One region of the Pseudomonas sp. COR18 genome, then DNA from elsewhere that is predicted to be linked to it. Evidence: predicted binding sites of a transcription regulator. Region 1 holds the regulator's gene; each other region holds the start of a gene.
The links. The regulator sigma-54, encoded in region 1, starts transcription at its own class of promoters, with help from an activator protein. The targets are predictions, from matches to a motif close to ANTGGCATNNANNTTGCTNT.

Region 1 (4,933 bases):
CCCGGTTGTTCGGCTGGCTGGCGGGTGCCTGATCAGCGGCAGGTTATCCGCTGCAGGCAGGCCTGCTTACCCACCGCTGATGGGGGAGCGGGCTTGCCCGCTCTGCCGGGGGGTTATTCGCCTTCGTCGAAGTAGTTGTTGATCAACGCCACCAACGCCGCCATGGCCTCGTCTTCCTGTTCGCCTTCGGTCTTTATGTGGATCCGGGTGCCCTTGCCCGCAGCCAGCATCATCATGGCCATGATGCTCTTGCCGTCGACCATGCTTTCGGGCGTGCGCCCGACCCGGATCTGGCAGGGATACTGGCCGGCAACGCCGACGAACTTCGCTGAAGCGCGGGCATGCAGGCCCAGCTTGTTGATGATTTCGATTTCCAGAGCGGGCATCGCGATGGTGATCCTTTCAGCTAAGGTCGCGGTGGCGGACCTGGACGTTCTTCAGGGACTGCTGCAACAACTGACCCAGGCGCTCGGTCAGGTAGACGGAGCGGTGGTGCCCGCCGGTGCAGCCAATGGCAATGGTGACGTAAGCACGGTTGCTGGCGGCGAAGCGTGGCAACCATTTGAGCAGGTAGCTGGAAATGTCCTGGAACATCTCCTCGACGTCCGGCTGTGCGGCGAGGTATTCGGCTACCGGCTGGTCGAGCCCGGACTGCTCGCGCAGTTCCGGTTTCCAATACGGGTTGGGCAGGCAGCGCACGTCGAACACCAGGTCGGCGTCCACCGGCATGCCGCGCTTGAAGCCGAACGATTCTACCAGAAATGCGGTGCCCGGTTCCGGCTGGTTCAGCAGCCGCAGCTTGATGGTATCGCGCAACTGATAGAGGTTGAGATTGGTGGTGTTGACCTTGAGGTCCGCCAGGTCGGCAATCGGCCCCAGCAGGTTGCTCTCGTCGCGGATGGCTTCGGCCAGCGAGCGGTTGGCGCTGCTCAGGGGGTGGCGTCGACGGGTCTCGGAGAAACGCTTGAGCAGGGTTTCCTCATCGGCATCCAGGTACAGCACGTCGCACTGGATATGTCGGCCGCGGACTTCGTCCAGCAGTTCGGGGAAACGTGACAGGTGGCTGGGCAGGTTGCGCGCGTCGATGGACACGGCGACCAGCGGTTGCGCCAGCTCGGTATGGATCAACGCCCGTTCGGCCAGTTCCGGCAGCAACCCGGCCGGCAGGTTGTCGATGCAGTAATAGCCGCTGTCCTCGAGTACGTCGAGGGCGGTGCTTTTACCTGAGCCGGAGCGGCCGCTGACGATGATCAAGCGCATGGTTACTGACCGTTCTGCACGTCCAGGACAACCTGATACAGGGCTTCATTGCTTGGTGCGCTACGCAGGCGGTCGCGCACCTCCTTGCGGTCCAGCATGCTGGCAATCTGCCGGAGCAGTTCCAGGTGCGCATCGGTGGCAGCCTGCGGGACCAGCAGCACGAACAGCAGGTCGACCGGGGCGCCGTCGATGGCGTCGAAATCGATAGGGGCGTCCAGGTGCATCAGGGCACTGATGGGCGCTTCGCAGCCCTTGAGCCGGCAGTGGGGGATGGCGATGCCATTGCCAAAGCCGGTGGAGCCGAGTTTTTCACGGGCGATCAGGCTCTCGTAGACATCCTGCATCTCCAGATCGGGCACTTCGCGGCTGATCAGGTTGGCAATTTGTTCGAGTGCACGCTTTTTACTGCCGCCCGGCACGTTCACCAGGGAACGGCCGGGGGTCAGGATATTTTCAAGTCGAATCATGGGAGGATGTTAACGACCCGTACCTTGGAGCAGGTGCAGGTTCTTTTCCTTGTGCTTTTTCAGTTGGCGGTCGAGCTTGTCGGTCAGCAGGTCGATTGCTGCATACATGTCGTCATGTTCTGCATTGGCAACCACCTCGCCGCCGTGGATATGCAAAGTGGCCTCGATTTTCTGCTTCAGTTTCTCGACGGCCATTGTCACCTGTACGTTGGTGATCTTGTCGAAGTGGCGTTCCAATCGGTCGAGTTTTTCACCGATATAGACACGCAGTGGTTCGGTCACTTCCAGTTGGTGTCCACTGATGTTGACTTGCATACAGCTTCTCCTTCGTTGCCAGTGCATAAAGCGGCAAGCCTGATGGCTTGCCACTGGAACGCTGTGGCACGCCCGGCGGTTACATCAACCGCTTCCGTTCGCTGGAAGGCGCGATTCCGAGGGACTCGCGGTACTTGGCGACGGTACGACGGGCGACCTGAATGCCTTGTGCCTCCAGTAAACCAGCGATCTTGCTGTCACTCAACGGCTTTTTCTGATTTTCCGCCGCCACCAGTTTCTTGATGATTGCGCGGATCGCCGTGGACGAGCATTCGCCGCCTTCGGAAGTGCTGACGTGGCTGGAGAAAAAGTATTTCAGTTCGTAGATACCGCGGGGGGTATGCATGAATTTCTGGGTGGTGACCCGGGAAATGGTCGACTCGTGCATGCCCACCGCTTCGGCGATGTCGTGCAGCACCAGCGGCTTCATCGCCTCGTCGCCGTACTCCAGGAAACCGCGCTGATGCTCGACGATCTGGGTGGCGACCTTCATCAGTGTCTCGTTGCGGCTCTGCAGGCTCTTGATGAACCAGCGCGCCTCCTGCAACTGGTTGCGCATGAAGGTGTTGTCGGCACTGGTGTCGGCACGGCGGACGAAGCCGGCATACTGCGGGTTGACCCGCAGGCGTGGCACCGATTCCTGGTTCAGTTCCACCAGCCAGCGTTCGTTGTCCTTGCGCACGATCACGTCGGGGACCACGTACTCGGCTTCGGTCGACTCGATCTGCGAGCCGGGGCGCGGGTTGAGGCTCTGTACCAGTTCGATGACCTGGCGCAGTTCGTCTTCCTTGAGTTTCATGCGCCGCATCAGCTGACTGTAGTCGCGGCTGCCCAGCAGGTCGATGAAATCGGTGACCAGGCGCTTGGCCTCGTTCAGCCAGGGGGTCTTGGCCGGCAGCTGGCGCAGTTGCAGCAGCAGGCATTCGCCGAGGTTGCGCGCGCCGATGCCGGCGGGCTCGAACTGCTGGATGCGATGCAGGACGGCCTCGATCTCGTCGAGTTCGATGTCCAGCTCCGGGTCGAACGCTTCGAGAATCTCTTCGAGGGTCTCGTCCAGGTAGCCCTGGTTGTTGATGCAGTCGATCAGGGTCACGGCGATCAGGCGATCGGTGTCGGACATCGGAGCCAGGTTCAGTTGCCACAGCAGGTGGCTTTGCAGGCTTTCGCCGGCCGAGGTGCGGGTGGTGAAGTCCCACTCGTCGTCATCGTTGCCGGGCAGGCTGCTGGCGCTGGTCTGGTAGACGTCCTCCCAGGCGGTGTCGACCGGGAGTTCGTTGGGAATGCGTTCGCTCCACTCGCCTTCGTCGATGTTGTCGACGGTGGGGGCGGTTTCCTGCTGGTAGGAGGTTTCCGGGATTTCGGGCGTGGTGTTCTGCTCGGCCTTGTCGGCCATTGGATCGCTGTTATCGAAGTCGTCGCCTTCTTCCTGGCGTTCGAGCATCGGATTGGATTCCAGGGCTTCCTGGATTTCCTGCTGAAGATCCAGGGTCGACAATTGGAGCAGGCGGATGGCCTGTTGCAGCTGCGGCGTCATCGTCAGCTGCTGGCCCATTTTAAGGACTAGCGATGGTTTCATGGCAGGGGCTTAACACCTTATTTGCCGGCGCGCATGCGCCATCCACTACAGGGCGCCGGAGCGCCAAACATAAGCAAATTATATGCCCGAAACCGGAGTGTTTGCCTAGAGCGCTGTAACAATAAAAAGCCGGAAAAAGCGGTGGTTCTTATCGAAAACTCATGCGCTCAGGCGGGTATTGGGTTCCCCGATGCTTACAGGCGGAACTCGTGGCCCAGATAGACTTCCTTGACCAGTTCGTTGGCCAGGATGGTTTGCGAATCGCCTTCGGCGATCAGTTGTCCATCGTTGACGATATAGGCGGTCTCACAGATATCCAGGGTCTCGCGGACGTTGTGGTCGGTGATCAGTACACCGATGCCCTTGGCCTTGAGGTGATGGATGATCTGCTTGATGTCGCCCACGGAAATCGGGTCGACACCGGCGAACGGTTCGTCCAGCAGGATGAACTTCGGCGCGGTGGCCAGGGCACGGGCGATTTCCACGCGGCGTCGTTCACCACCGGACAGGCTCATGCCGAGGTTGTCACGGATGTGGCTGATATGGAATTCCTGCAGCAGGCTTTCCAGCTCCTTGCGACGGGCGGCCTTGTCGAGGTCCTTGCGGGTCTCGAGGATCGCCATGATGTTGTCGGCCACCGACAGCTTGCGGAAAATCGAGGCTTCCTGGGGCAGATAGCCGATCCCGGCGCGGGCGCGGCCGTGCATCGGCTGGTGGCTGACGTCCTGGTCGTCGATCAGCACGCGACCCTGGTCGGCCTGGACCAGGCCGACGATCATGTAGAAACAGGTGGTCTTGCCAGCACCGTTGGGGCCGAGCAGGCCGACGATCTGTCCGCTTTCGATCGACAGGCTGACGTCACGCACGACCTGGCGACTTTTATAGGCCTTGGCCAGATGCTGGGCTTTCAGAATTGCCATTACTGGGCCTTGTGCTCGTCAGTTTTCTTTTTCGGCTGGATAACCATGTCGATGCGCTGGCGCGGCGTGGTGATCGGGCTGCCGTTGGCGCGACCGGCGGTTGCCACCTGTTTCACCGTGTCGTAGACGATCTTCTCGCCTTCGGTGGTGTTGCCTTCGTTGACCACCTTGGCCTGGTCGATCAGGACGATGCGGTTCTGCTGGGCATGGTACTGGATGGTCTTGCCGTAGCCGCGGACCGGCTGCGGGTCGGTGGCTTTCTGCTTCTGCTCGAAGTAGGCCAGGTTGCCCACGGAGGTCACCACGTCGATGGCGCCGTCCTTGGTCCGGGTGAGCGTCACGGTGTTGCCCTTAACGATCATCGAACCCTGAGTGATGATGACGTCGCCCTTGTA
Region 2 (4,933 bases), 850 kb from region 1:
AAAAAAATCAACATCCACTGGTGTCCAGCGGCTTATGCCCCATCACCCTGAAGGGTGGCAAGGACTTTACGGGCACCGCCATGATCGCGGTGCTCGCCAAGATAGACGCCTTGCCAGGTACCCAGCGCCAGCCGCCCCGCCGTTACCGGCAAAGTCAGCTGACAGCCTAGCAAACTGGCCTTGAAGTGCGCCGGCAAATCGTCCGCACCTTCGTCGTTGTGTTCATAGTCGAGGTCGCCTTGCGGGACCAGTCGATTGAAAAAACGCTCGAAGTCGCGACGAACCGCCGGATCGGCATTCTCGTTGATGGTCAACGAGGCCGAGGTATGCTGCAGCCACAAGTGCAACAGACCGACCCGACATGCCTTGAGTTCAGGCAGGCCCGCGAGCAACTCATCGGTCACCAAATGAAAACCCCGGGGCTTGGCCCGCAAGGTGATCAGTGTCTGTTGCCACATACAGTTCTCCGCCCATCGGCGCGCATTCTAGCGCGCTCAGGAAAAAAGCAAAGCGCCTAATACGCCTGCCATGCTGTAAGCCATTGCCCCATGGGAACAGGGCCCGGTGTTTTGTCCGCAATGCCTCTGGATAAATCCTTTCAGGCCTTTTCGCATGGACAAAATCCGGACAAAAAAATGCCCGGCAAGCCGGGCATTTTTTTTCTGAGGCGCTTAGAGGTTATAGCCGCGCTCGTTGTGTTGTGCCAGGTCGAGACCGACCGATTCTTCCTCGTCGGTCACCCGCAGGCCCATCACCACATCCAGCACTTTCAGGATCACGTAAGTGACGATCGCGGTGTAGATGACGGTGAAGCCGACACCCTTGCACTGTACCCAGACCTGAGCGGCCACGTCGGTGGTCGCGGCGTTGAAGCCACCCATCGACGGAGCGGCGAACACACCGGTCAGGATCGCGCCGAGGATACCGCCGATGCCGTGCACGCCGAAGGCGTCCAGGGAATCGTCGTAACCGAGCTTGCGCTTGAGCGAAGTGGCGCAGAAGAAGCACACCACGCCAGCGGCCAGGCCGATGATCAGTGCCCCCATCGGGCCAACGGTGCCGGCAGCCGGCGTAATGGCAACCAGGCCGGCAACCACGCCCGAGGCGATACCCAGTGCGCTTGGTTTGCCGTGGGTCAGCCACTCGGCAAACATCCAGCCCAGCGCGGCAGCGGCGGTGGCGATCTGGGTCACCAGCATCGCCATGCCGGCGGTACCGTTGGCCGCGGCAGCGGAACCGGCGTTGAAGCCGAACCAGCCGACCCACAGCATGGCCGCGCCGATCAGGGTGTAGCCCAGGTTATGCGGGGCCATCGGAGTGGTTGGGTAGCCCTTGCGCTTGCCCAGCACCAGGCAGGCCACGAGACCGGCGATACCGGCGTTGATGTGCACCACGGTGCCACCAGCGAAGTCCAGCACGCCCCAGTCGCCCAGCAGCGAACCGGCGCCGCCCCAGACCATGTGCGCAATCGGTGCATAGACCAGAGTGAACCAGACGCCCATGAAGATCAGCATCGCGGAGAATTTCATGCGCTCGGCGAAGGCACCGACGATCAGCGCCGGAGTGATGATGGCGAAGGTCATCTGGAAGGTGACGAACACGGCCTCGGGGAACAACGCCGCCGGACCGGTGATGCTGGCAGGCGTGATACCGGCCAGGAACGCCTTGCTCATGCCGCCGAAGAAGGAATTGAAATTGACCACGCCGGCTTCCATCCCGGTGCTGTCGAACGCCAGACTGTAGCCGTAGATGAACCACAGGATGGTGATCAGGCCGGTGATGGCGAAGCACTGCATCATCACCGAAAGAATGTTTTTCGAACGCACCATGCCGCCATAGAACAGCGCCAGGCCCGGAATGGTCATGAACAGCACGAGGGCTGTGGAGGTCAGCATCCAGCTGGTGTCACCGGCATTGAGCACGGGCGCGGGAGCAGGATCCGCCGCCATGGCCATGGCTGGCATTATTAGGGACAACAGGGCTCCTAGCCCTGCGAATTTACGCAGAGTCATATTGTTTTCTCCTGGGGCGTTGGGGTTTGGGCGGCTTAAATGGCGTCGGTATCGGTTTCGCCGGTACGGATGCGAATAGCCTGTTCCAGATTGACCACGAAGATCTTGCCGTCACCGATCTTGCCGGTGTTGGCGGCCTTGGTTATCGCCTCGATAACCCGATCGAGATCCTTGTCGTCGATGGCGACGTCGATCTTCACCTTGGGCAGGAAGTCGACCACGTATTCCGCGCCGCGATACAGCTCGGTGTGGCCTTTCTGCCGACCGAAGCCCTTGACCTCAGTGACGGTAATGCCCTGCACGCCGATCTCGGACAACGACTCGCGCACATCGTCCAATTTGAACGGCTTGATGATGGCAGTGACTAGCTTCATGAAACTCTCTCCCGAATTGGTGGACTTGCCCCAGGAAAACAAACCCGACTCAAGTCTAAGCGCAGTGCCTGGCTTTGTAACGCGCCGTCAGCCCTGATCAGCCCGTCGACGTCAGCCAACCGTTGCCGATTGGCCGAGCCCGCCGCACTGCCTGGTCACAGCGACTGCATCAGTGCATGGGTCATGAGTGTCTAAGCAGAAACCTTGCCATCTCTGCAAAACCCATGATTTTCAAGCTCTTGCCCCTCATGGCCAGGGAAAAGCCGCGCCACGCCCCAATGGCACGCACAACAACGGTGCGCGGGCGCCCGGCGGCCTGCGCAAAAAGCGTGCACCGCCGCCCACGAAAATCACTATAGACACTGCGTGGTACACTGGGCCGACCCTGTATCCGGAAATCCACATCATGCTCGCGCCCAAAGACTTCCTCGACGCCCTGAGCGGTCAAGCCTCCCGCCTGTTCAATGGCGAAAGCCCGCTGCCGCGCAACGAAATCGAAAGCCAGTTCAAGGCCCTGCTGCAGAGCGGTTTCAGCAAGCTGGACCTGGTCAGCCGGGAAGAATTCGATAGCCAGATGGTGGTCCTGGCCCGCACCCGTGCGCGCCTGGAGAGCCTGGAGGCGAAGGTCGCCGAACTGGAAGCACGGCTGGCGCCCACCCAGGAATGAAGCACCCGGCGCCGTTATGGCGCCAGGCGACAAACCGGGCCGGACGGCCCAGTGGAATCAGAGCCGGAAACGGCTGACCAGCGAGTTGAAGGACAGCGCCAGGTTCGACAGTTCCTGGCTCGACGCGTTGGTCTGATTCGCCCCGGCGGCAGTCTGGGTCGAAAGATCCTGGATGTTCACCAGGTTGCGATCCACCTCGCGAGCCACATGGGCCTGCTCCTCGGACGCGGTGGCGATCACCAGGTTGCGGCCGTTGATCTGCGCGATGCCGTCGGCAATCTGTTCCAGCGCCTCACCGGTGGCCCGCGCCAGATCCTGGGTCTCGGTGACCAGCGCCTGGCTCTTGCCCATGGCCTCGACCGCGCTGTCGGCCCGGTCCTGTACCGCATGAATCATGGCCTCGATCTCGCCGGTGGACGCCTGGGTCCGCGCTGCCAGGGCCCGCACCTCATCGGCGACCACGGCAAAGCCGCGGCCCTGCTCACCGGCGCGGGCCGCCTCGATGGCCGCGTTGAGCGCCAGCAGGTTGGTCTGCTCGGCGATACCACGAATCACGTCCAGCACCTGGCCTATATCGCGCACCTGCACCGCCAGGTCCTTCACCAGGCCGGTGGACGAGGTGATTTCCCGGGTCGCGTTGTTGATCGCCTGCACCGCGCTGCGGGCCTGGTCGCGCCCGCTGCTGGCCTGCGAACTGGTCGACTGCGAAGCCTGTGAAGTCGACACGGCATTACGCGCCACTTCCTCGACCGCCGAGGTCATTTCCGTGACGGCGGTGGCGGCCTGTTGGATTTCGTCATTCTGGCGGGTCAGCGCCCGGCTGCCGTCATCGGTGACCGCCGTCAGTTCCTCGGCGGCGGACGCCAGTTGGTCGGCGGCGCTGGCGATCTGCTGGATGGTGTTCTTCAGGCTGTCCTGCATGTCGCCCAGGGCCTTGAGCAACTGGCCGGCCTCGTCGCGGCCGTGGCTGCTGATGCGCTGGGTCAGGTCGCCCTCCGCGATGCGCTGGGCACAGTCGACCGCAGTGGCGATCGGCCGGCTGATCAGGCGGCTGATGAAAAAGCCCAGCAGCACGGCCGCGATGAAGGCGATGCCGATACCGCTGTACAGCACCGCCCTGGCCGTCGCCTCCTGGGCTGCCGCCGCCTTGGCGTCCTCGCTGATCTGGCGATCGTTGGAGTCGATCATGATGGTCAACTGGTCCATGACCTTGCGGTAGGCCTTCTGCAGGTCACCCAGCAGCAAGACGCGGCCGTTCTCCAGGTCGCCCGCCGCCATCATCGCCACATAGCGCTGCACCAGCGCCTGGTAGATCGGCCAGTCGCGCGCCATCTGGTCACCGGCAATGCGCTCGTCCTCGGCCAGCGGCCCCTTGCGGTAGGCGGCGAACGCCTGCTCGCTGGCCAACTGATTGGCTTTCATCGAGGCCAGGAACTCATCCTTGACGCTCTGCGGGGCATTGCCCGCGGTGGCGACATACAGCCGGTACATGTCACGGGTCTGGCCGACCGCCTTGGTCTTGGTCTGCGAGGTGTTGGCGACCGAAACCAGGTTGTTGCTGAACACCGCCTGCAGGCGCGCCGACAGTGCGGAAACGCCACTGATGCCAAGCATGCCCACGGCGAGCGTGATCAGCGCGCACAGGAAAAAGGAGGAGATCAGTTTGGTCGAAAGCTTTGCATCGTTGAGCCAGTTCATCGGTGGATCCTTGTGGGCGCCGGTAGAGCGTCCCTGTTCATGTGTGCATTTCCCTGCCCCCGCGTACAACCGGGTGACGGGCCTGTGTGGGGATGCCTTCGCTGCTCGAGTCCGCCCGACAACAACACGGACACGCCTGGCGCATGGCAAGGTCATTCAGCCAACGACGTCGTACCACAGCA
Region 3 (4,933 bases), 430 kb from region 1:
AGGTCCACCAGTTCGCTGGTCAGGTCGACGTTGGAACCCTCCAGGGAGCCGGAAACGATCGAACCGTTGGTGCCGACCTCACCACCGTCATAGGCTGGCTGGCCGGAAGCGAAGGTCTGCTTCCAGTTGGTCCCGCCCGAAGGCTGCAGGCCCTGCTCGTTGGTGAAGCTGGCGATCGCCACCTGGCCGATGGCCTTGTGCTGGTTGTTGCTGAAGTTGGCGAAAATGATGCCGGTACCATCAATGCTGATGTCGGTGATCTGGCCAGTGGCATAACCGTCACCAATGATGGCTGCACGGGAGGTGTCGGCGTTGAACTGGGTGGTTTTTGTCCAGTCGGTAAGGATACCGGTAGGATTGGCACCTGCGCCGTTGGCCGCCCACACACCATTGGTCACCGTACCTGGAACCCAACCGGTAATGGTGATGTTGGTCTTGCCGGCGGTGCCACCGATGGAAGTCAGCTTGCCGGAGGAGTCAAAGACCATTGCCACGGGAACAGGGTCGGTTGCCGCAGGCGGAACGGTCGGAGGTACGGTCCCCACAGTGGGCAGCGTACCGTTCGGATTGCGACCGTCAATCAGCGTATAGACGTTCCAGGTGTTGGCACCAGTCTTGACCACATACTGGTCCAGCGAGTGCTTGTTGCCTTGGGAGTCGTAGATGTCGGAGCTGAACGGCTTGGTATAGCTGGCCGTATTCGATGGATCGAACGGCGTGACGGACTGATCGATCACCGCCGACTTGGAGTCCAGGTTGATCGTTGCACCGATCTTGGTGGTGGTCTGTGGCGGCAGGTTCGACACGTCGATACGCAGGTCGGTCAGCACGCCCGGAATGATGTTGCCATTGGAGTCGGCAGCGAAGCCCTGCAGGCGCGCAGTACCATCGGAGTTGGTGACGTAGCCGTCCTTGTCGGTCTTGAAGGTACCGGCGCGGGTGTACATCAGCGAGCCGTTGTCGCTCAGGGTGAAAAAGCCGTTGCCCTGGATACCGAGGTCCAACGCGTTGCCGGTGACGTTCATGCCACCGTTGCCGAAGTTCTGCGAAACGTTGGCCAGGCGCACACCGTTGCCGATGGTCTTGGACGATACACCGAGCTTGGTCGCCGAATAGACGTCTTCGAATTCCGCACGGGACGACTTGAAGCCGGTGGTGTTGACGTTGGCAATGTTGTTGCCGGTGACGTCGAGCTGTTTCTGGGCCGCGTTGAGACCGCTCAAACCGATATTAAAAGACATGCTTCTCTCCTTTGTTTCGCGTTGGTCGGCTCTTACAGGCCAATGGTCTGGACTTTGGACAGAGCGATACTGCCCACGCCCGCCAGGTTGAGCATCATTTCACCGCCGTTCTGCGACAGGCTCACGCTGCTGACAGTGGCCGGCAGGTTGGTGACCAGCGCCGTCGAGTCCGCAGAGCCCTTGAGGTTGGCGGTCGCACTGAAGCTGTAGGTGCCACTGGACAACAGGGTCCCGGAGTCATCCTTGCCATCCCAGACGAAGGGCACGTTACCGGCCGCGGTCTGGGCCCCCAGGTCGATGGTACGGACCACTTTCCCGGTGGAGTCGCTGATCTTGAGCGTGGTTTTGTCGGTGGCACCGGTAACGACCGCGGTGCCGGTAAAGCTCTTGCTGGTATCGACCACCGCCTTGCCGGTCGGCACGATGACCGAACGACCGACCAGCGACGACGCCTGCAGCGCCTGGGACGACTGGAACGCGCTGGCGATGTTGTTGACGCTGCTGTTGAGCGTGGTGATGCCTTCCAGGCTGCTGAACTGGGCCAACTGCGCAACGAAGGCGCTGTTGTCCTGCGGGTCCAGCGGGTTCTGGTTCTTCAGCTGGGTCACCAGCAGCTTCAGGAACGCGTCCTTGCCCAGGGTCTGGCCCCCGGATGCGCTGCTGATGGCATTGCCCAGCGAGTCGGTACTGGTCTTGTTCGTCAGTTTGGCGTTGGACGCCGCAAGAATGTCGTTCAGAGTCGAAGAGGTGCTGGTGGAGTCGGTAACGCTCATGTCTGTCGCCCCTTATCACTGACCGAGGGTCAGGACCTTCTGCATCATGGTCTTGGCGGTGTTCATCATTTCCGCGTTGGTCTGGAACGAACGGCTGGCGGAGATCATGTCGGCCATTTCCTCGACGACGTTGACGTTCGGGTAGTAGACATACCCCTTGGCGTCGGCCGCCGGATGGTTCGGCTCGTAGCGCGCTTCCAGGTTGCTCTGGTCCTCGACCACACCCAGCACCTGAACGCCCTGGCCCGCGGCGTTCTGGTCCTCGAACAGCGAGTTGCTGCCGCCGGCCTGGCTGTTCTGGAACATGGTGGCGAACACCGGGTGGCGCGCCCGGTAGGTCTTGTCGATGCTCGACGAGACGGTCTCGGCGTTGGCGATGTTACTGGCGACGGTGTTCAGCCGAGTGGTCTGGGCACTCATGCCGCTACCGGCAATGTTGAAAACGCTGGCAAGGGACATGGCTTACTCTCCACGCAGGGCCGATACCAGCCCTTTGAATTTACTGTTGAGCAGGGTGAAGCTGGCCTGGAAGTCGACCGCGTTCTGCGCGTAGTTCGATTGCTCGATCTGCGCATCCACGGTGTTCTGGTCGATCGACGGCTGCATCGGGGTGCGGTACTGCAATGCCGCGTCGCCATTGCTCAGCCCCTGGGCTTCGATATGGCGGCTGTTGGTGGTGTTGAGCGCGAAGGTGCCATTCCTGGCCTTTTCGCTCTGCTCGGCGAGCACGGAGGAAAAGTCCATGTCCCGGGCCTTGTAGTTCGGGGTATCGGCGTTGGCGATGTTGTTGGCCAGGACTTCGGCACGCTGGGCACGGAAGCTCAGGGCCTGTTCGTGGATGCCGAGCGCTTTGTCGAAACTGATGCTCATGTCGGGAAACCTTCGAGAGTTGACCTGATCGTCGGAACAGGTTTTTCGTTGACAGAGCTATAGCAAGCCTCATGCCAGTTTCCTCAAGCCCCGTAAATCAAGGCCTTGCCGGATAACTGCCGCCGGCAATGCCAGAAAAGCGGCAAGGCATTTCCGCCGAGCGCCAGCAAAGCGGCAAGACTGGCGGCAAAAAAAAGCGGGAGCCTTTTGAGCTCCCGCCGGGGGTATTGAACGATTGGCTACTTGGCCTTGTAGATGATGCCCGGACTGCATTGCACCATCTGGTAGTGGTCCGGCAGGCCGTTGAGGGCTTCGGACGCCCCCAGGAACAGGTAACCGCCCGGCTTGAGGCTGCCGTGGATGCGCATCAGGATGTCCTTCTTCACCTCGGCGGAGAAGTAGATCAGCACGTTGCGGCAAAACACGATGTCGAACTTGCCCAGGCTGGCATAGCTGTCCAGCAGGTTGAACGAGCGGAACTCGACCCGGTTGCGGATCGGCGCCTTGACCGCCCAGCGACCCGGCCCCTTGGCATCGAAGTAGCGCTGCAGGCGCTCGGGCGACAGGCCGCGGCCAATCGCCAGGCTGTCGTACTCGCCGGTCTTGCAGTTGGTCAGCATCAGGCTCGACAGGTCGGTGGCGACAATCTGCGCCCCGGCCTTCAACTGGCCCATGTTGGTCCGTTCGAACTCGTCGATCGACATCGAGATCGAGTAGGGCTCCTGCCCCGATGAACAAGCAGCCGACCAGATCCGCAGGCGCTGGCCAGGGCTGGCCTTGATCGCTTCCGGTAAGACCTTGTTCTTGAGCACCTCAAACGGATAGGTGTCACGAAACCACAGCGTTTCGTTGGTCGTCATGGCATCCACCACCTGTTCACGCAAGCCGCTGCGTGGCTGGCTCTGGATCCTCTGGACCAGTTCGCCCAGGGATTTGATGCCATTCTGCTCCATCAGCTTGTTGAGACGGCTGGAAACCAGATATTGCTTGTTTTCACCGAGCAGAATGCCACAGGCCTTTTCCAGGAAGACCCGGAACTGTTCGAAATCCAAATTACCCGTAGACAATGATGCCGCCTCTTAAATCGTCTGTACCGCCGGGGACACGGGTCCCCGGCTGTTATCCTGCAGCCTTGATCCGGTCAACCACCCGGGCCGCCAGGTCATCAGGTCGGAACTTGGCAAGGAAGTCATCGGCACCGACCTTCTTCACCATCGCCTGGTTGAATACCCCTGACAGGGAAGTATGCAGAGTGATGTGCAGCTTTTGCATCCGCGGATCGCTGCGAATCTCAGCAGTGAGGGTATAGCCGTCCATTTCCGGCATTTCAATGTCGGAGATCATCATCAGGAATTCCTCCTCCGGCTTCTTGCCCTCCTCGACCAGCTTGCGCAGATAGTCCAGCGCCTGCCGGCCGTCGTTCAGCGCCACCACCTCGACGCCGACCGTCTGCAGGCAACGCGTGACCTGCTTGCGCGCCACCGACGAGTCGTCGACCGTGAGCACCCGCAAGGACACCGCCTTGGTCTGCGTCTCGACATCCACCACGCCCAGGGAAACCGATTCGGACATGGGCGAAACCTCGGCGAGGATCTTCTCCACATCGATGATTTCCACCAACTGGTTGTCGATGCGCGTCACCGCCGTCAGGTAGTGATCGCGCCCGGTCCCCTTGGGTGGCGGATGGATCTCTTCCCAGTTCATGTTGACGATGCGCTCCACCGACTTCACCAAAAACCCCTGGGTCTTGGTGTTGTACTCCGTAATGATCACGAACGGATTACTCTGATCCTTGAGTGCACCGGCCCCCGTGGCCATCGCCAGATCGAGGATCGGGATGGTAGCCCCACGAATGTTCGCCACACCGCACACCACCGGATTGGACTTGGGCATCAAGGTCAGCTTGGGGCATTGCAGCACCTCGCGCACCTTGAACACGTTGATCCCGTAGAGCTGCTGGCCGTCGAGACGGAACAACAGCAGCTCAAGGCGATTCTGCCCCACCAGTTGCGTACGCTGGTTCACCGAATCCATCACACCAGCCATGAC
Region 4 (4,933 bases), 2.2 Mb from region 1:
GCCGGACAACGGGTCATGGTTGTCGATGGCATACAGGGTGCGTCCCCGGGTGTCATCGGGCAGGTAGAACAGCGCGACCTGGGCGCAGTGGAACCAGACCACCACGCCGGAGTTCTCCACCAGGTCTTCGCGGCGGCAGACCGCCTGCCACTGCAAATCGTTGGCCATGCTGTGTTGTGCGGTTGACTGGCCCATCAGAGCACCTCCTCATGTACGGCAATCAGGTTGAGTTCATCGGCGCGCACCGGCCGGCGCTGCGCACGTTCCTTGACGAAATGGATGTCCGGGTCGCCGCGCCGGTCGTTGACGAAGGTGCGGAAGCGCTTGAGTTTTTCCGGGTCGCTGATCGCGTTGGCCCACTCGCATTCGTAGCGCTCGACCACCCGTTGCAACTGGTTCTCCAGCTCGGCGGCCAGGCCCAGGCTGTCGTCGATGATCACCGCCTTGAGGTAGTCGAGGCCGCCCTCGAGGTTTTCCCGCCACACCGAGGTGCGTTGCAGGCGGTCGGCGGTGCGGATGTAGAACATGAGGAAACGGTCGACGTAGCGGATCAGCGTCTCATCATCCAGGTCGGTGGCGAACAGCTCGGCGTGGCGTGGGCGCATGCCGCCGTTGCCGCAGACATACAGGTTCCAGCCTTTCTCGGTGGCGATCACGCCGATGTCCTTGCTCTGGGCCTCGGCGCATTCGCGGGTGCAGCCGGACACCGCCAGCTTGAACTTGTGTGGTGCGCGCAGGCCCTTGTAGCGGTTCTCCAACAGCAGGGCCATGGCCACGCTGTCCTGCACACCGTAACGGCACCAGGTGCTGCCGACGCAGGATTTCACCGTGCGCAGCGACTTGCCATAGCCATGGCCGGTCTCGAAGCCGGCATCGATCAGTTCGCCCCAGATCTCTGGCAGTTCGTGCAGTTGTGCGCCGAACAGGTCGATGCGCTGGCCACCGGTGATCTTGGTGTAGAGGTCATATTTCTTCGCCACCACACCCAGGGCGATCAGCTTGTCCGGAGTGATTTCGCCGGCGGCGATCCGCGGGATGATCGAGTAGGTGCCGTTCTTCTGCATGTTGGCCATGAAGGTGTCGTTGGTGTCCTGCAGCGGCACCAGCGCCTTGTCCATGATCGGCCGGTTCCAGCACGAAGCGAGGATCGACCCCACCGCCGGCTTGCAGATGTCGCAGCCGGTGTGACCCTTGCCGTGACGGGCGAGCAGTTCCTCGAAGGTCTCGATGCCACCGACCCTAACCAGGGCGTAGAGCTCCTGGCGGGTATGGGCGAAGTGTTCGCAGAGGCTCTTGTCGACGGCCACGCCGCGGGACACCAGTTCGTGCTCGAAGACCTGCTTGAGCAGCGCGCTGCAGCCGCCGCAGCCGGTGGCGGCTTTGGTCTGCGCCTTGAGATCGGACAGATCGCTGCAACCGGCATCCACCGCGCAGCAGATCGCGCCCTTGGTGACGTTGTGGCAGGAGCAGATGGTCGCCGTGGCGGGCAGGGCATCGGCACCGAGGGTCGGGGTGCCTTCGTTCATGGGCAGGATCAGGCTGGCCGGGTCCTGGGGCAGGGCGATGGAGTTCTGTACGTATTGCAGCAGGGTGTCGTAGTAGCTGTTGTCGCCCACCAGTACCGCACCGATGACCTTCTTGCCCTCGGCATCGACCACCAGGCGCCGGTAGGCGGAGTTGGCCTCGTCGATGAAGCGATAGCTGCGTGCGCCCGGGGTGGCGCCGTGGGCATCGCCGATCGAACCGACATCGACGCCGAGCAGCTTGAGCTTGGTCGACATGTCGGCACCGTTGAAGGTGTCCGCGGCTTCACCGGCCAGGCGGCTGGCGACATTGCGCGCCATGCTGTAGCCCGGCGCGACCAGGCCGAACACGCTGCCGTTCCAGGCGGCGCATTCGCCGATGGCCGAGATGGCCGGGTCGCTGGTCTGGCAGTGGCTGTCGATGACGATGCCGCCCCGTGGCGCGATCTCCAGCCCGCTGTTGCGGCCCAGCAGGTCCCGGGGGCGAATCCCGGCGGAGAAGACGATCAGGTCGGTTTCGAGAAATTCGCCGCCGTCGAAATTCATCCGGTAGCGGTACTGCTCGCCGGCGACTATTTCCTTGGTTGCACGGGAGAGGTGGACACCGACGCCCAGGCCTTCGATCTGCGCCTTGAGGGCGGCACCGCCATCGCCGTCCAGTTGCACCGGCATCAGACGCGGGGCGAACTCGACCACATGGGCTTCCAGGCCTAGGGACTTGAGCGCATTGGCCGCCTCCAGGCCCAGCAGGCCGCCGCCGACCACCACGCCACGGCGTGCTTCGGCGGCGGCCGCGCGGATCGCGTCGAGATCGTCGAGGGTGCGGTAGACCAGCCGCGCCGAGCCTTCGGAGCCGGGAATCGGCGGCACGAACGGATAGGAACCGGTGGCCAGGATCAACTGGTCGTAGGGCTGGCGGCCTGAACGGGTGACGATCTCGCGCCTGTCGCGGTCGATCTCCAGCACTTCGACGCCCAGGTGCAGCCTGACCCCGTGACGCTCGTACAAGCCGGGCTCGCCGAGGGCCAGGGCCTGGGCGTCCTTGCCGGCGAAATATTCGGACAGGTGCACGCGGTCATAGGCCGGTTGCCATTCCTCTCCATAGACATGCAGTTCGAACTGATGCAGGGCGCCACGCTCGATCAACTGCTCGACGCAGTGGTGGCCGACCATGCCATTACCCACGATCACCAGTTTTCTGCGATGTTCGACATTTACGATAGCGTTCATGGAGCTTCCTCGGATCACGGCCAGTCACGGACTGGCGCAGCCAGAAAAAATGCAAAAAAAAACGCCTGGAGCCGAAGCTCCAGGCGCCTTTGCCTGGTGTCTTATTCCTGTTCTGTGTGTGATCGCCGTTGACCACCTGAACGGTCTGCCAGGTCATTCATGGCAGAAAGTGACTGGATAAAAGCAGGGAGTGTGCCAAGTGCCGGTTTGTACGGTTTACTCGGTCTTTGTCGGTATTTTCCGAATAAATTCGACCTGTGTTGGTGCGTTCCGCTTGGCGGCTGCCAGCTATGGGGGCGCCCCCCAGGGCTCTTTCACGGATGAATGCGGCTCAATACACATCCCGCACATAACGCTTGTCCGCCGCCAACGCCTGGACATATGCCTGTGCCGCATCCGCATCCAACCCACCATGGGTGCGTACCACCTGCCTGAGCGCCGCATCCACATCCCGCGCCATGCGGCTGGCATCGCCGCACACATAGAACCCCGCACCTTCCTCCAGCCAGGCCCACAACTGTGCGCCTTGCTCGATCATCCGCTGCTGCACGTAGATCTTCTGCGCCTGGTCCCGGGAAAACGCGGTATCGAGCCGCTGCAGATGGCCCTGTTCACACCATGCCTGCAGTTCCTCGCGGTAGTAGAAGTCACTGGCGGCATGCTGCTCGCCGAAGAACAGCCAGTTCCTGCCCGTTGCGCCGATCGCCTGGCGCTCCTGCAGAAAGGCCCGGAACGGCGCAATGCCGGTACCCGGACCGACCATGATCATCGGCGCCGAAGGATCGGCTGGCGGGCGGAAGTTCGCCGATTTCTGCACGAAGATCGGCACATCCAGGCCCTCGGCGCGGTCGGCGAGGAACCCCGAACAGCAACCGGAACGCGCCTGCCCGGCGTGCTCGTAGCGGACAGTCGAAACCGTCAGGTGCACTTCGCCCGGATGTGCCTTGGGGCTCGAGGAAATCGAATACAGCCGCGGTTGCAGCGGTTTCAGGCAATCCACCAGTTCCTGCGCACCCAGCTCGACCTGCAGCTCGCGCAGCAGATCCGCCGGTTGCCGGCCCCACAGCCAGTCCTTGAGCTCGGTCTTGTGTTCATCGGCCAGCAGGCGCTTGAGCTGGCTGCTGCCCGAGCGTTGAAAGACCCGTTGCAACAAGGCCGGACTGATCCGGCCGATCTCCAGATGGCGGCTCAGGGCGTCGACCAGCGGCATGGGCGTCTGGTCCTTGAGGAACACCACCGTCTCGGCGCTGCACGCGCTCAGGCAGCCACGCAGTTGTTCCACCTGTTCGGGGCAGTGGCTGGGCCAGACACCGAGGGCATCGCCGGCCTGGTAGTCGAGGCCGCTGTCAGCCAGGTCGAAGACGAACTGCCGGGTTTCCTTGCCCGCGTCGGGGCCGCTGAGCAGACGGTTGTGCTTGAGCCGGGCCGAAAACGGTTGCTGGCGGCTGTAACGTGGGGCACCGACGAGCACCACAGGCTGGTCGGTGAGGGCCGAATCGAGCTGTTCCAACCAGGCGCTGGCCGGCTCCTGGTAGTCCGGCTCGCAGTCGACCCGGGCCGCCAGACGCTGTGCGCCGAGACTGTGCAGGCGCTCGTCGAGCTTGCGGCCGAAGCCGCAGAACTGATCGTAGCTGGAGTCACCGAAGGCCAGCACGGCAAAGCGCAGATGGGCCAGGCTCGGGGCATCGTCGGCTTCCAGCGCCTGCCACAGGCCATGGGCGTTGTCCGGCGGGTCGCCGTCACCGAAGGTGCTGGTCAGCAGCAGCGCACGGCCAGCCTGGCTCAGCTCCCGAGCCTGGATGCTGTCCATCGAGGCCAGCCGCACCCGATGGCCTTTCTCCCGCAGGCGCTCGGCGGCCGACTTGGCGAATGCTTCCACCGTACCGGTCTGGGACGACCAGAGCAGCAGCACGGGCGGCTGTTCGTTCGTGACTGCCGGCAGCACCTGGGGCTGGGCCGGCTCCTGGCGGGCGAACAGACCGGCCAGGAGCCCTTCGAGAATCAGTCGGTTGGACGGTTGCAGCGGCGCATTCGCCGGCAGGGTCGGGACACCGGCTGCGGCCTGACTGTGGCCCAGTCCGAGCAGGAAGCCTTGCAGGTAAAGGTTTTCATCGGGCGCCAGCTGGAGGCTGGGCGTGCTGTCGAGCCCGAGAATCCGGGCCAGGGCTTGGGTCTGCATC

Region 2: a site for sigma-54 is predicted at 2,579-2,598, ahead of glnK (P-II family nitrogen regulator). Genes of this name have one in related genera too.
Region 3: a site for sigma-54 is predicted at 2,944-2,963, ahead of flgB (flagellar basal body rod protein FlgB). Genes of this name have one in related genera too.
Region 4: a site for sigma-54 is predicted at 2,934-2,953, ahead of nirB (nitrite reductase large subunit NirB). Genes of this name have one in related genera too.

The regions. Positions count from the first base shown of each region.
Region 1 is NZ_CP183808.1:3,681,871-3,686,803, forward strand. It holds gene ACM62G_RS16990 (HPr family phosphocarrier protein) at 114-386, opposite strand; gene rapZ (RNase adapter RapZ) at 403-1,260, opposite strand; gene ptsN (PTS IIA-like nitrogen regulatory protein PtsN) at 1,263-1,727, opposite strand; gene hpf (ribosome hibernation-promoting factor, HPF/YfiA family) at 1,737-2,042, opposite strand; gene ACM62G_RS17010 (RNA polymerase factor sigma-54) at 2,122-3,618, opposite strand; gene lptB (LPS export ABC transporter ATP-binding protein) at 3,813-4,538, opposite strand; gene lptA (lipopolysaccharide transport periplasmic protein LptA) at 4,538-4,933, opposite strand, start outside.
Region 2 is NZ_CP183808.1:2,834,736-2,839,668, reverse strand. It holds gene ACM62G_RS13030 (secondary thiamine-phosphate synthase enzyme YjbQ) at 33-458, opposite strand; gene ACM62G_RS13025 (ammonium transporter) at 672-2,012, opposite strand; gene glnK (P-II family nitrogen regulator) at 2,048-2,386, opposite strand; gene ACM62G_RS13015 (accessory factor UbiK family protein) at 2,793-3,053, shown strand; gene ACM62G_RS13010 (methyl-accepting chemotaxis protein) at 3,111-4,751, opposite strand.
Region 3 is NZ_CP183808.1:4,116,623-4,121,555, reverse strand. It holds gene flgE (flagellar hook protein FlgE) at 1-1,241, opposite strand, end outside; gene ACM62G_RS19035 (flagellar hook assembly protein FlgD) at 1,274-2,014, opposite strand; gene flgC (flagellar basal body rod protein FlgC) at 2,030-2,473, opposite strand; gene flgB (flagellar basal body rod protein FlgB) at 2,477-2,884, opposite strand; gene cheR (protein-glutamate O-methyltransferase CheR) at 3,124-3,951, opposite strand; gene ACM62G_RS19015 (chemotaxis protein CheV) at 4,004-4,930, opposite strand.
Region 4 is NZ_CP183808.1:5,917,638-5,922,570, forward strand. It holds gene nirD (nitrite reductase small subunit NirD) at 1-195, opposite strand, end outside; gene nirB (nitrite reductase large subunit NirB) at 195-2,753, opposite strand; gene ACM62G_RS27205 (molybdopterin-dependent oxidoreductase) at 3,085-4,933, opposite strand, start outside.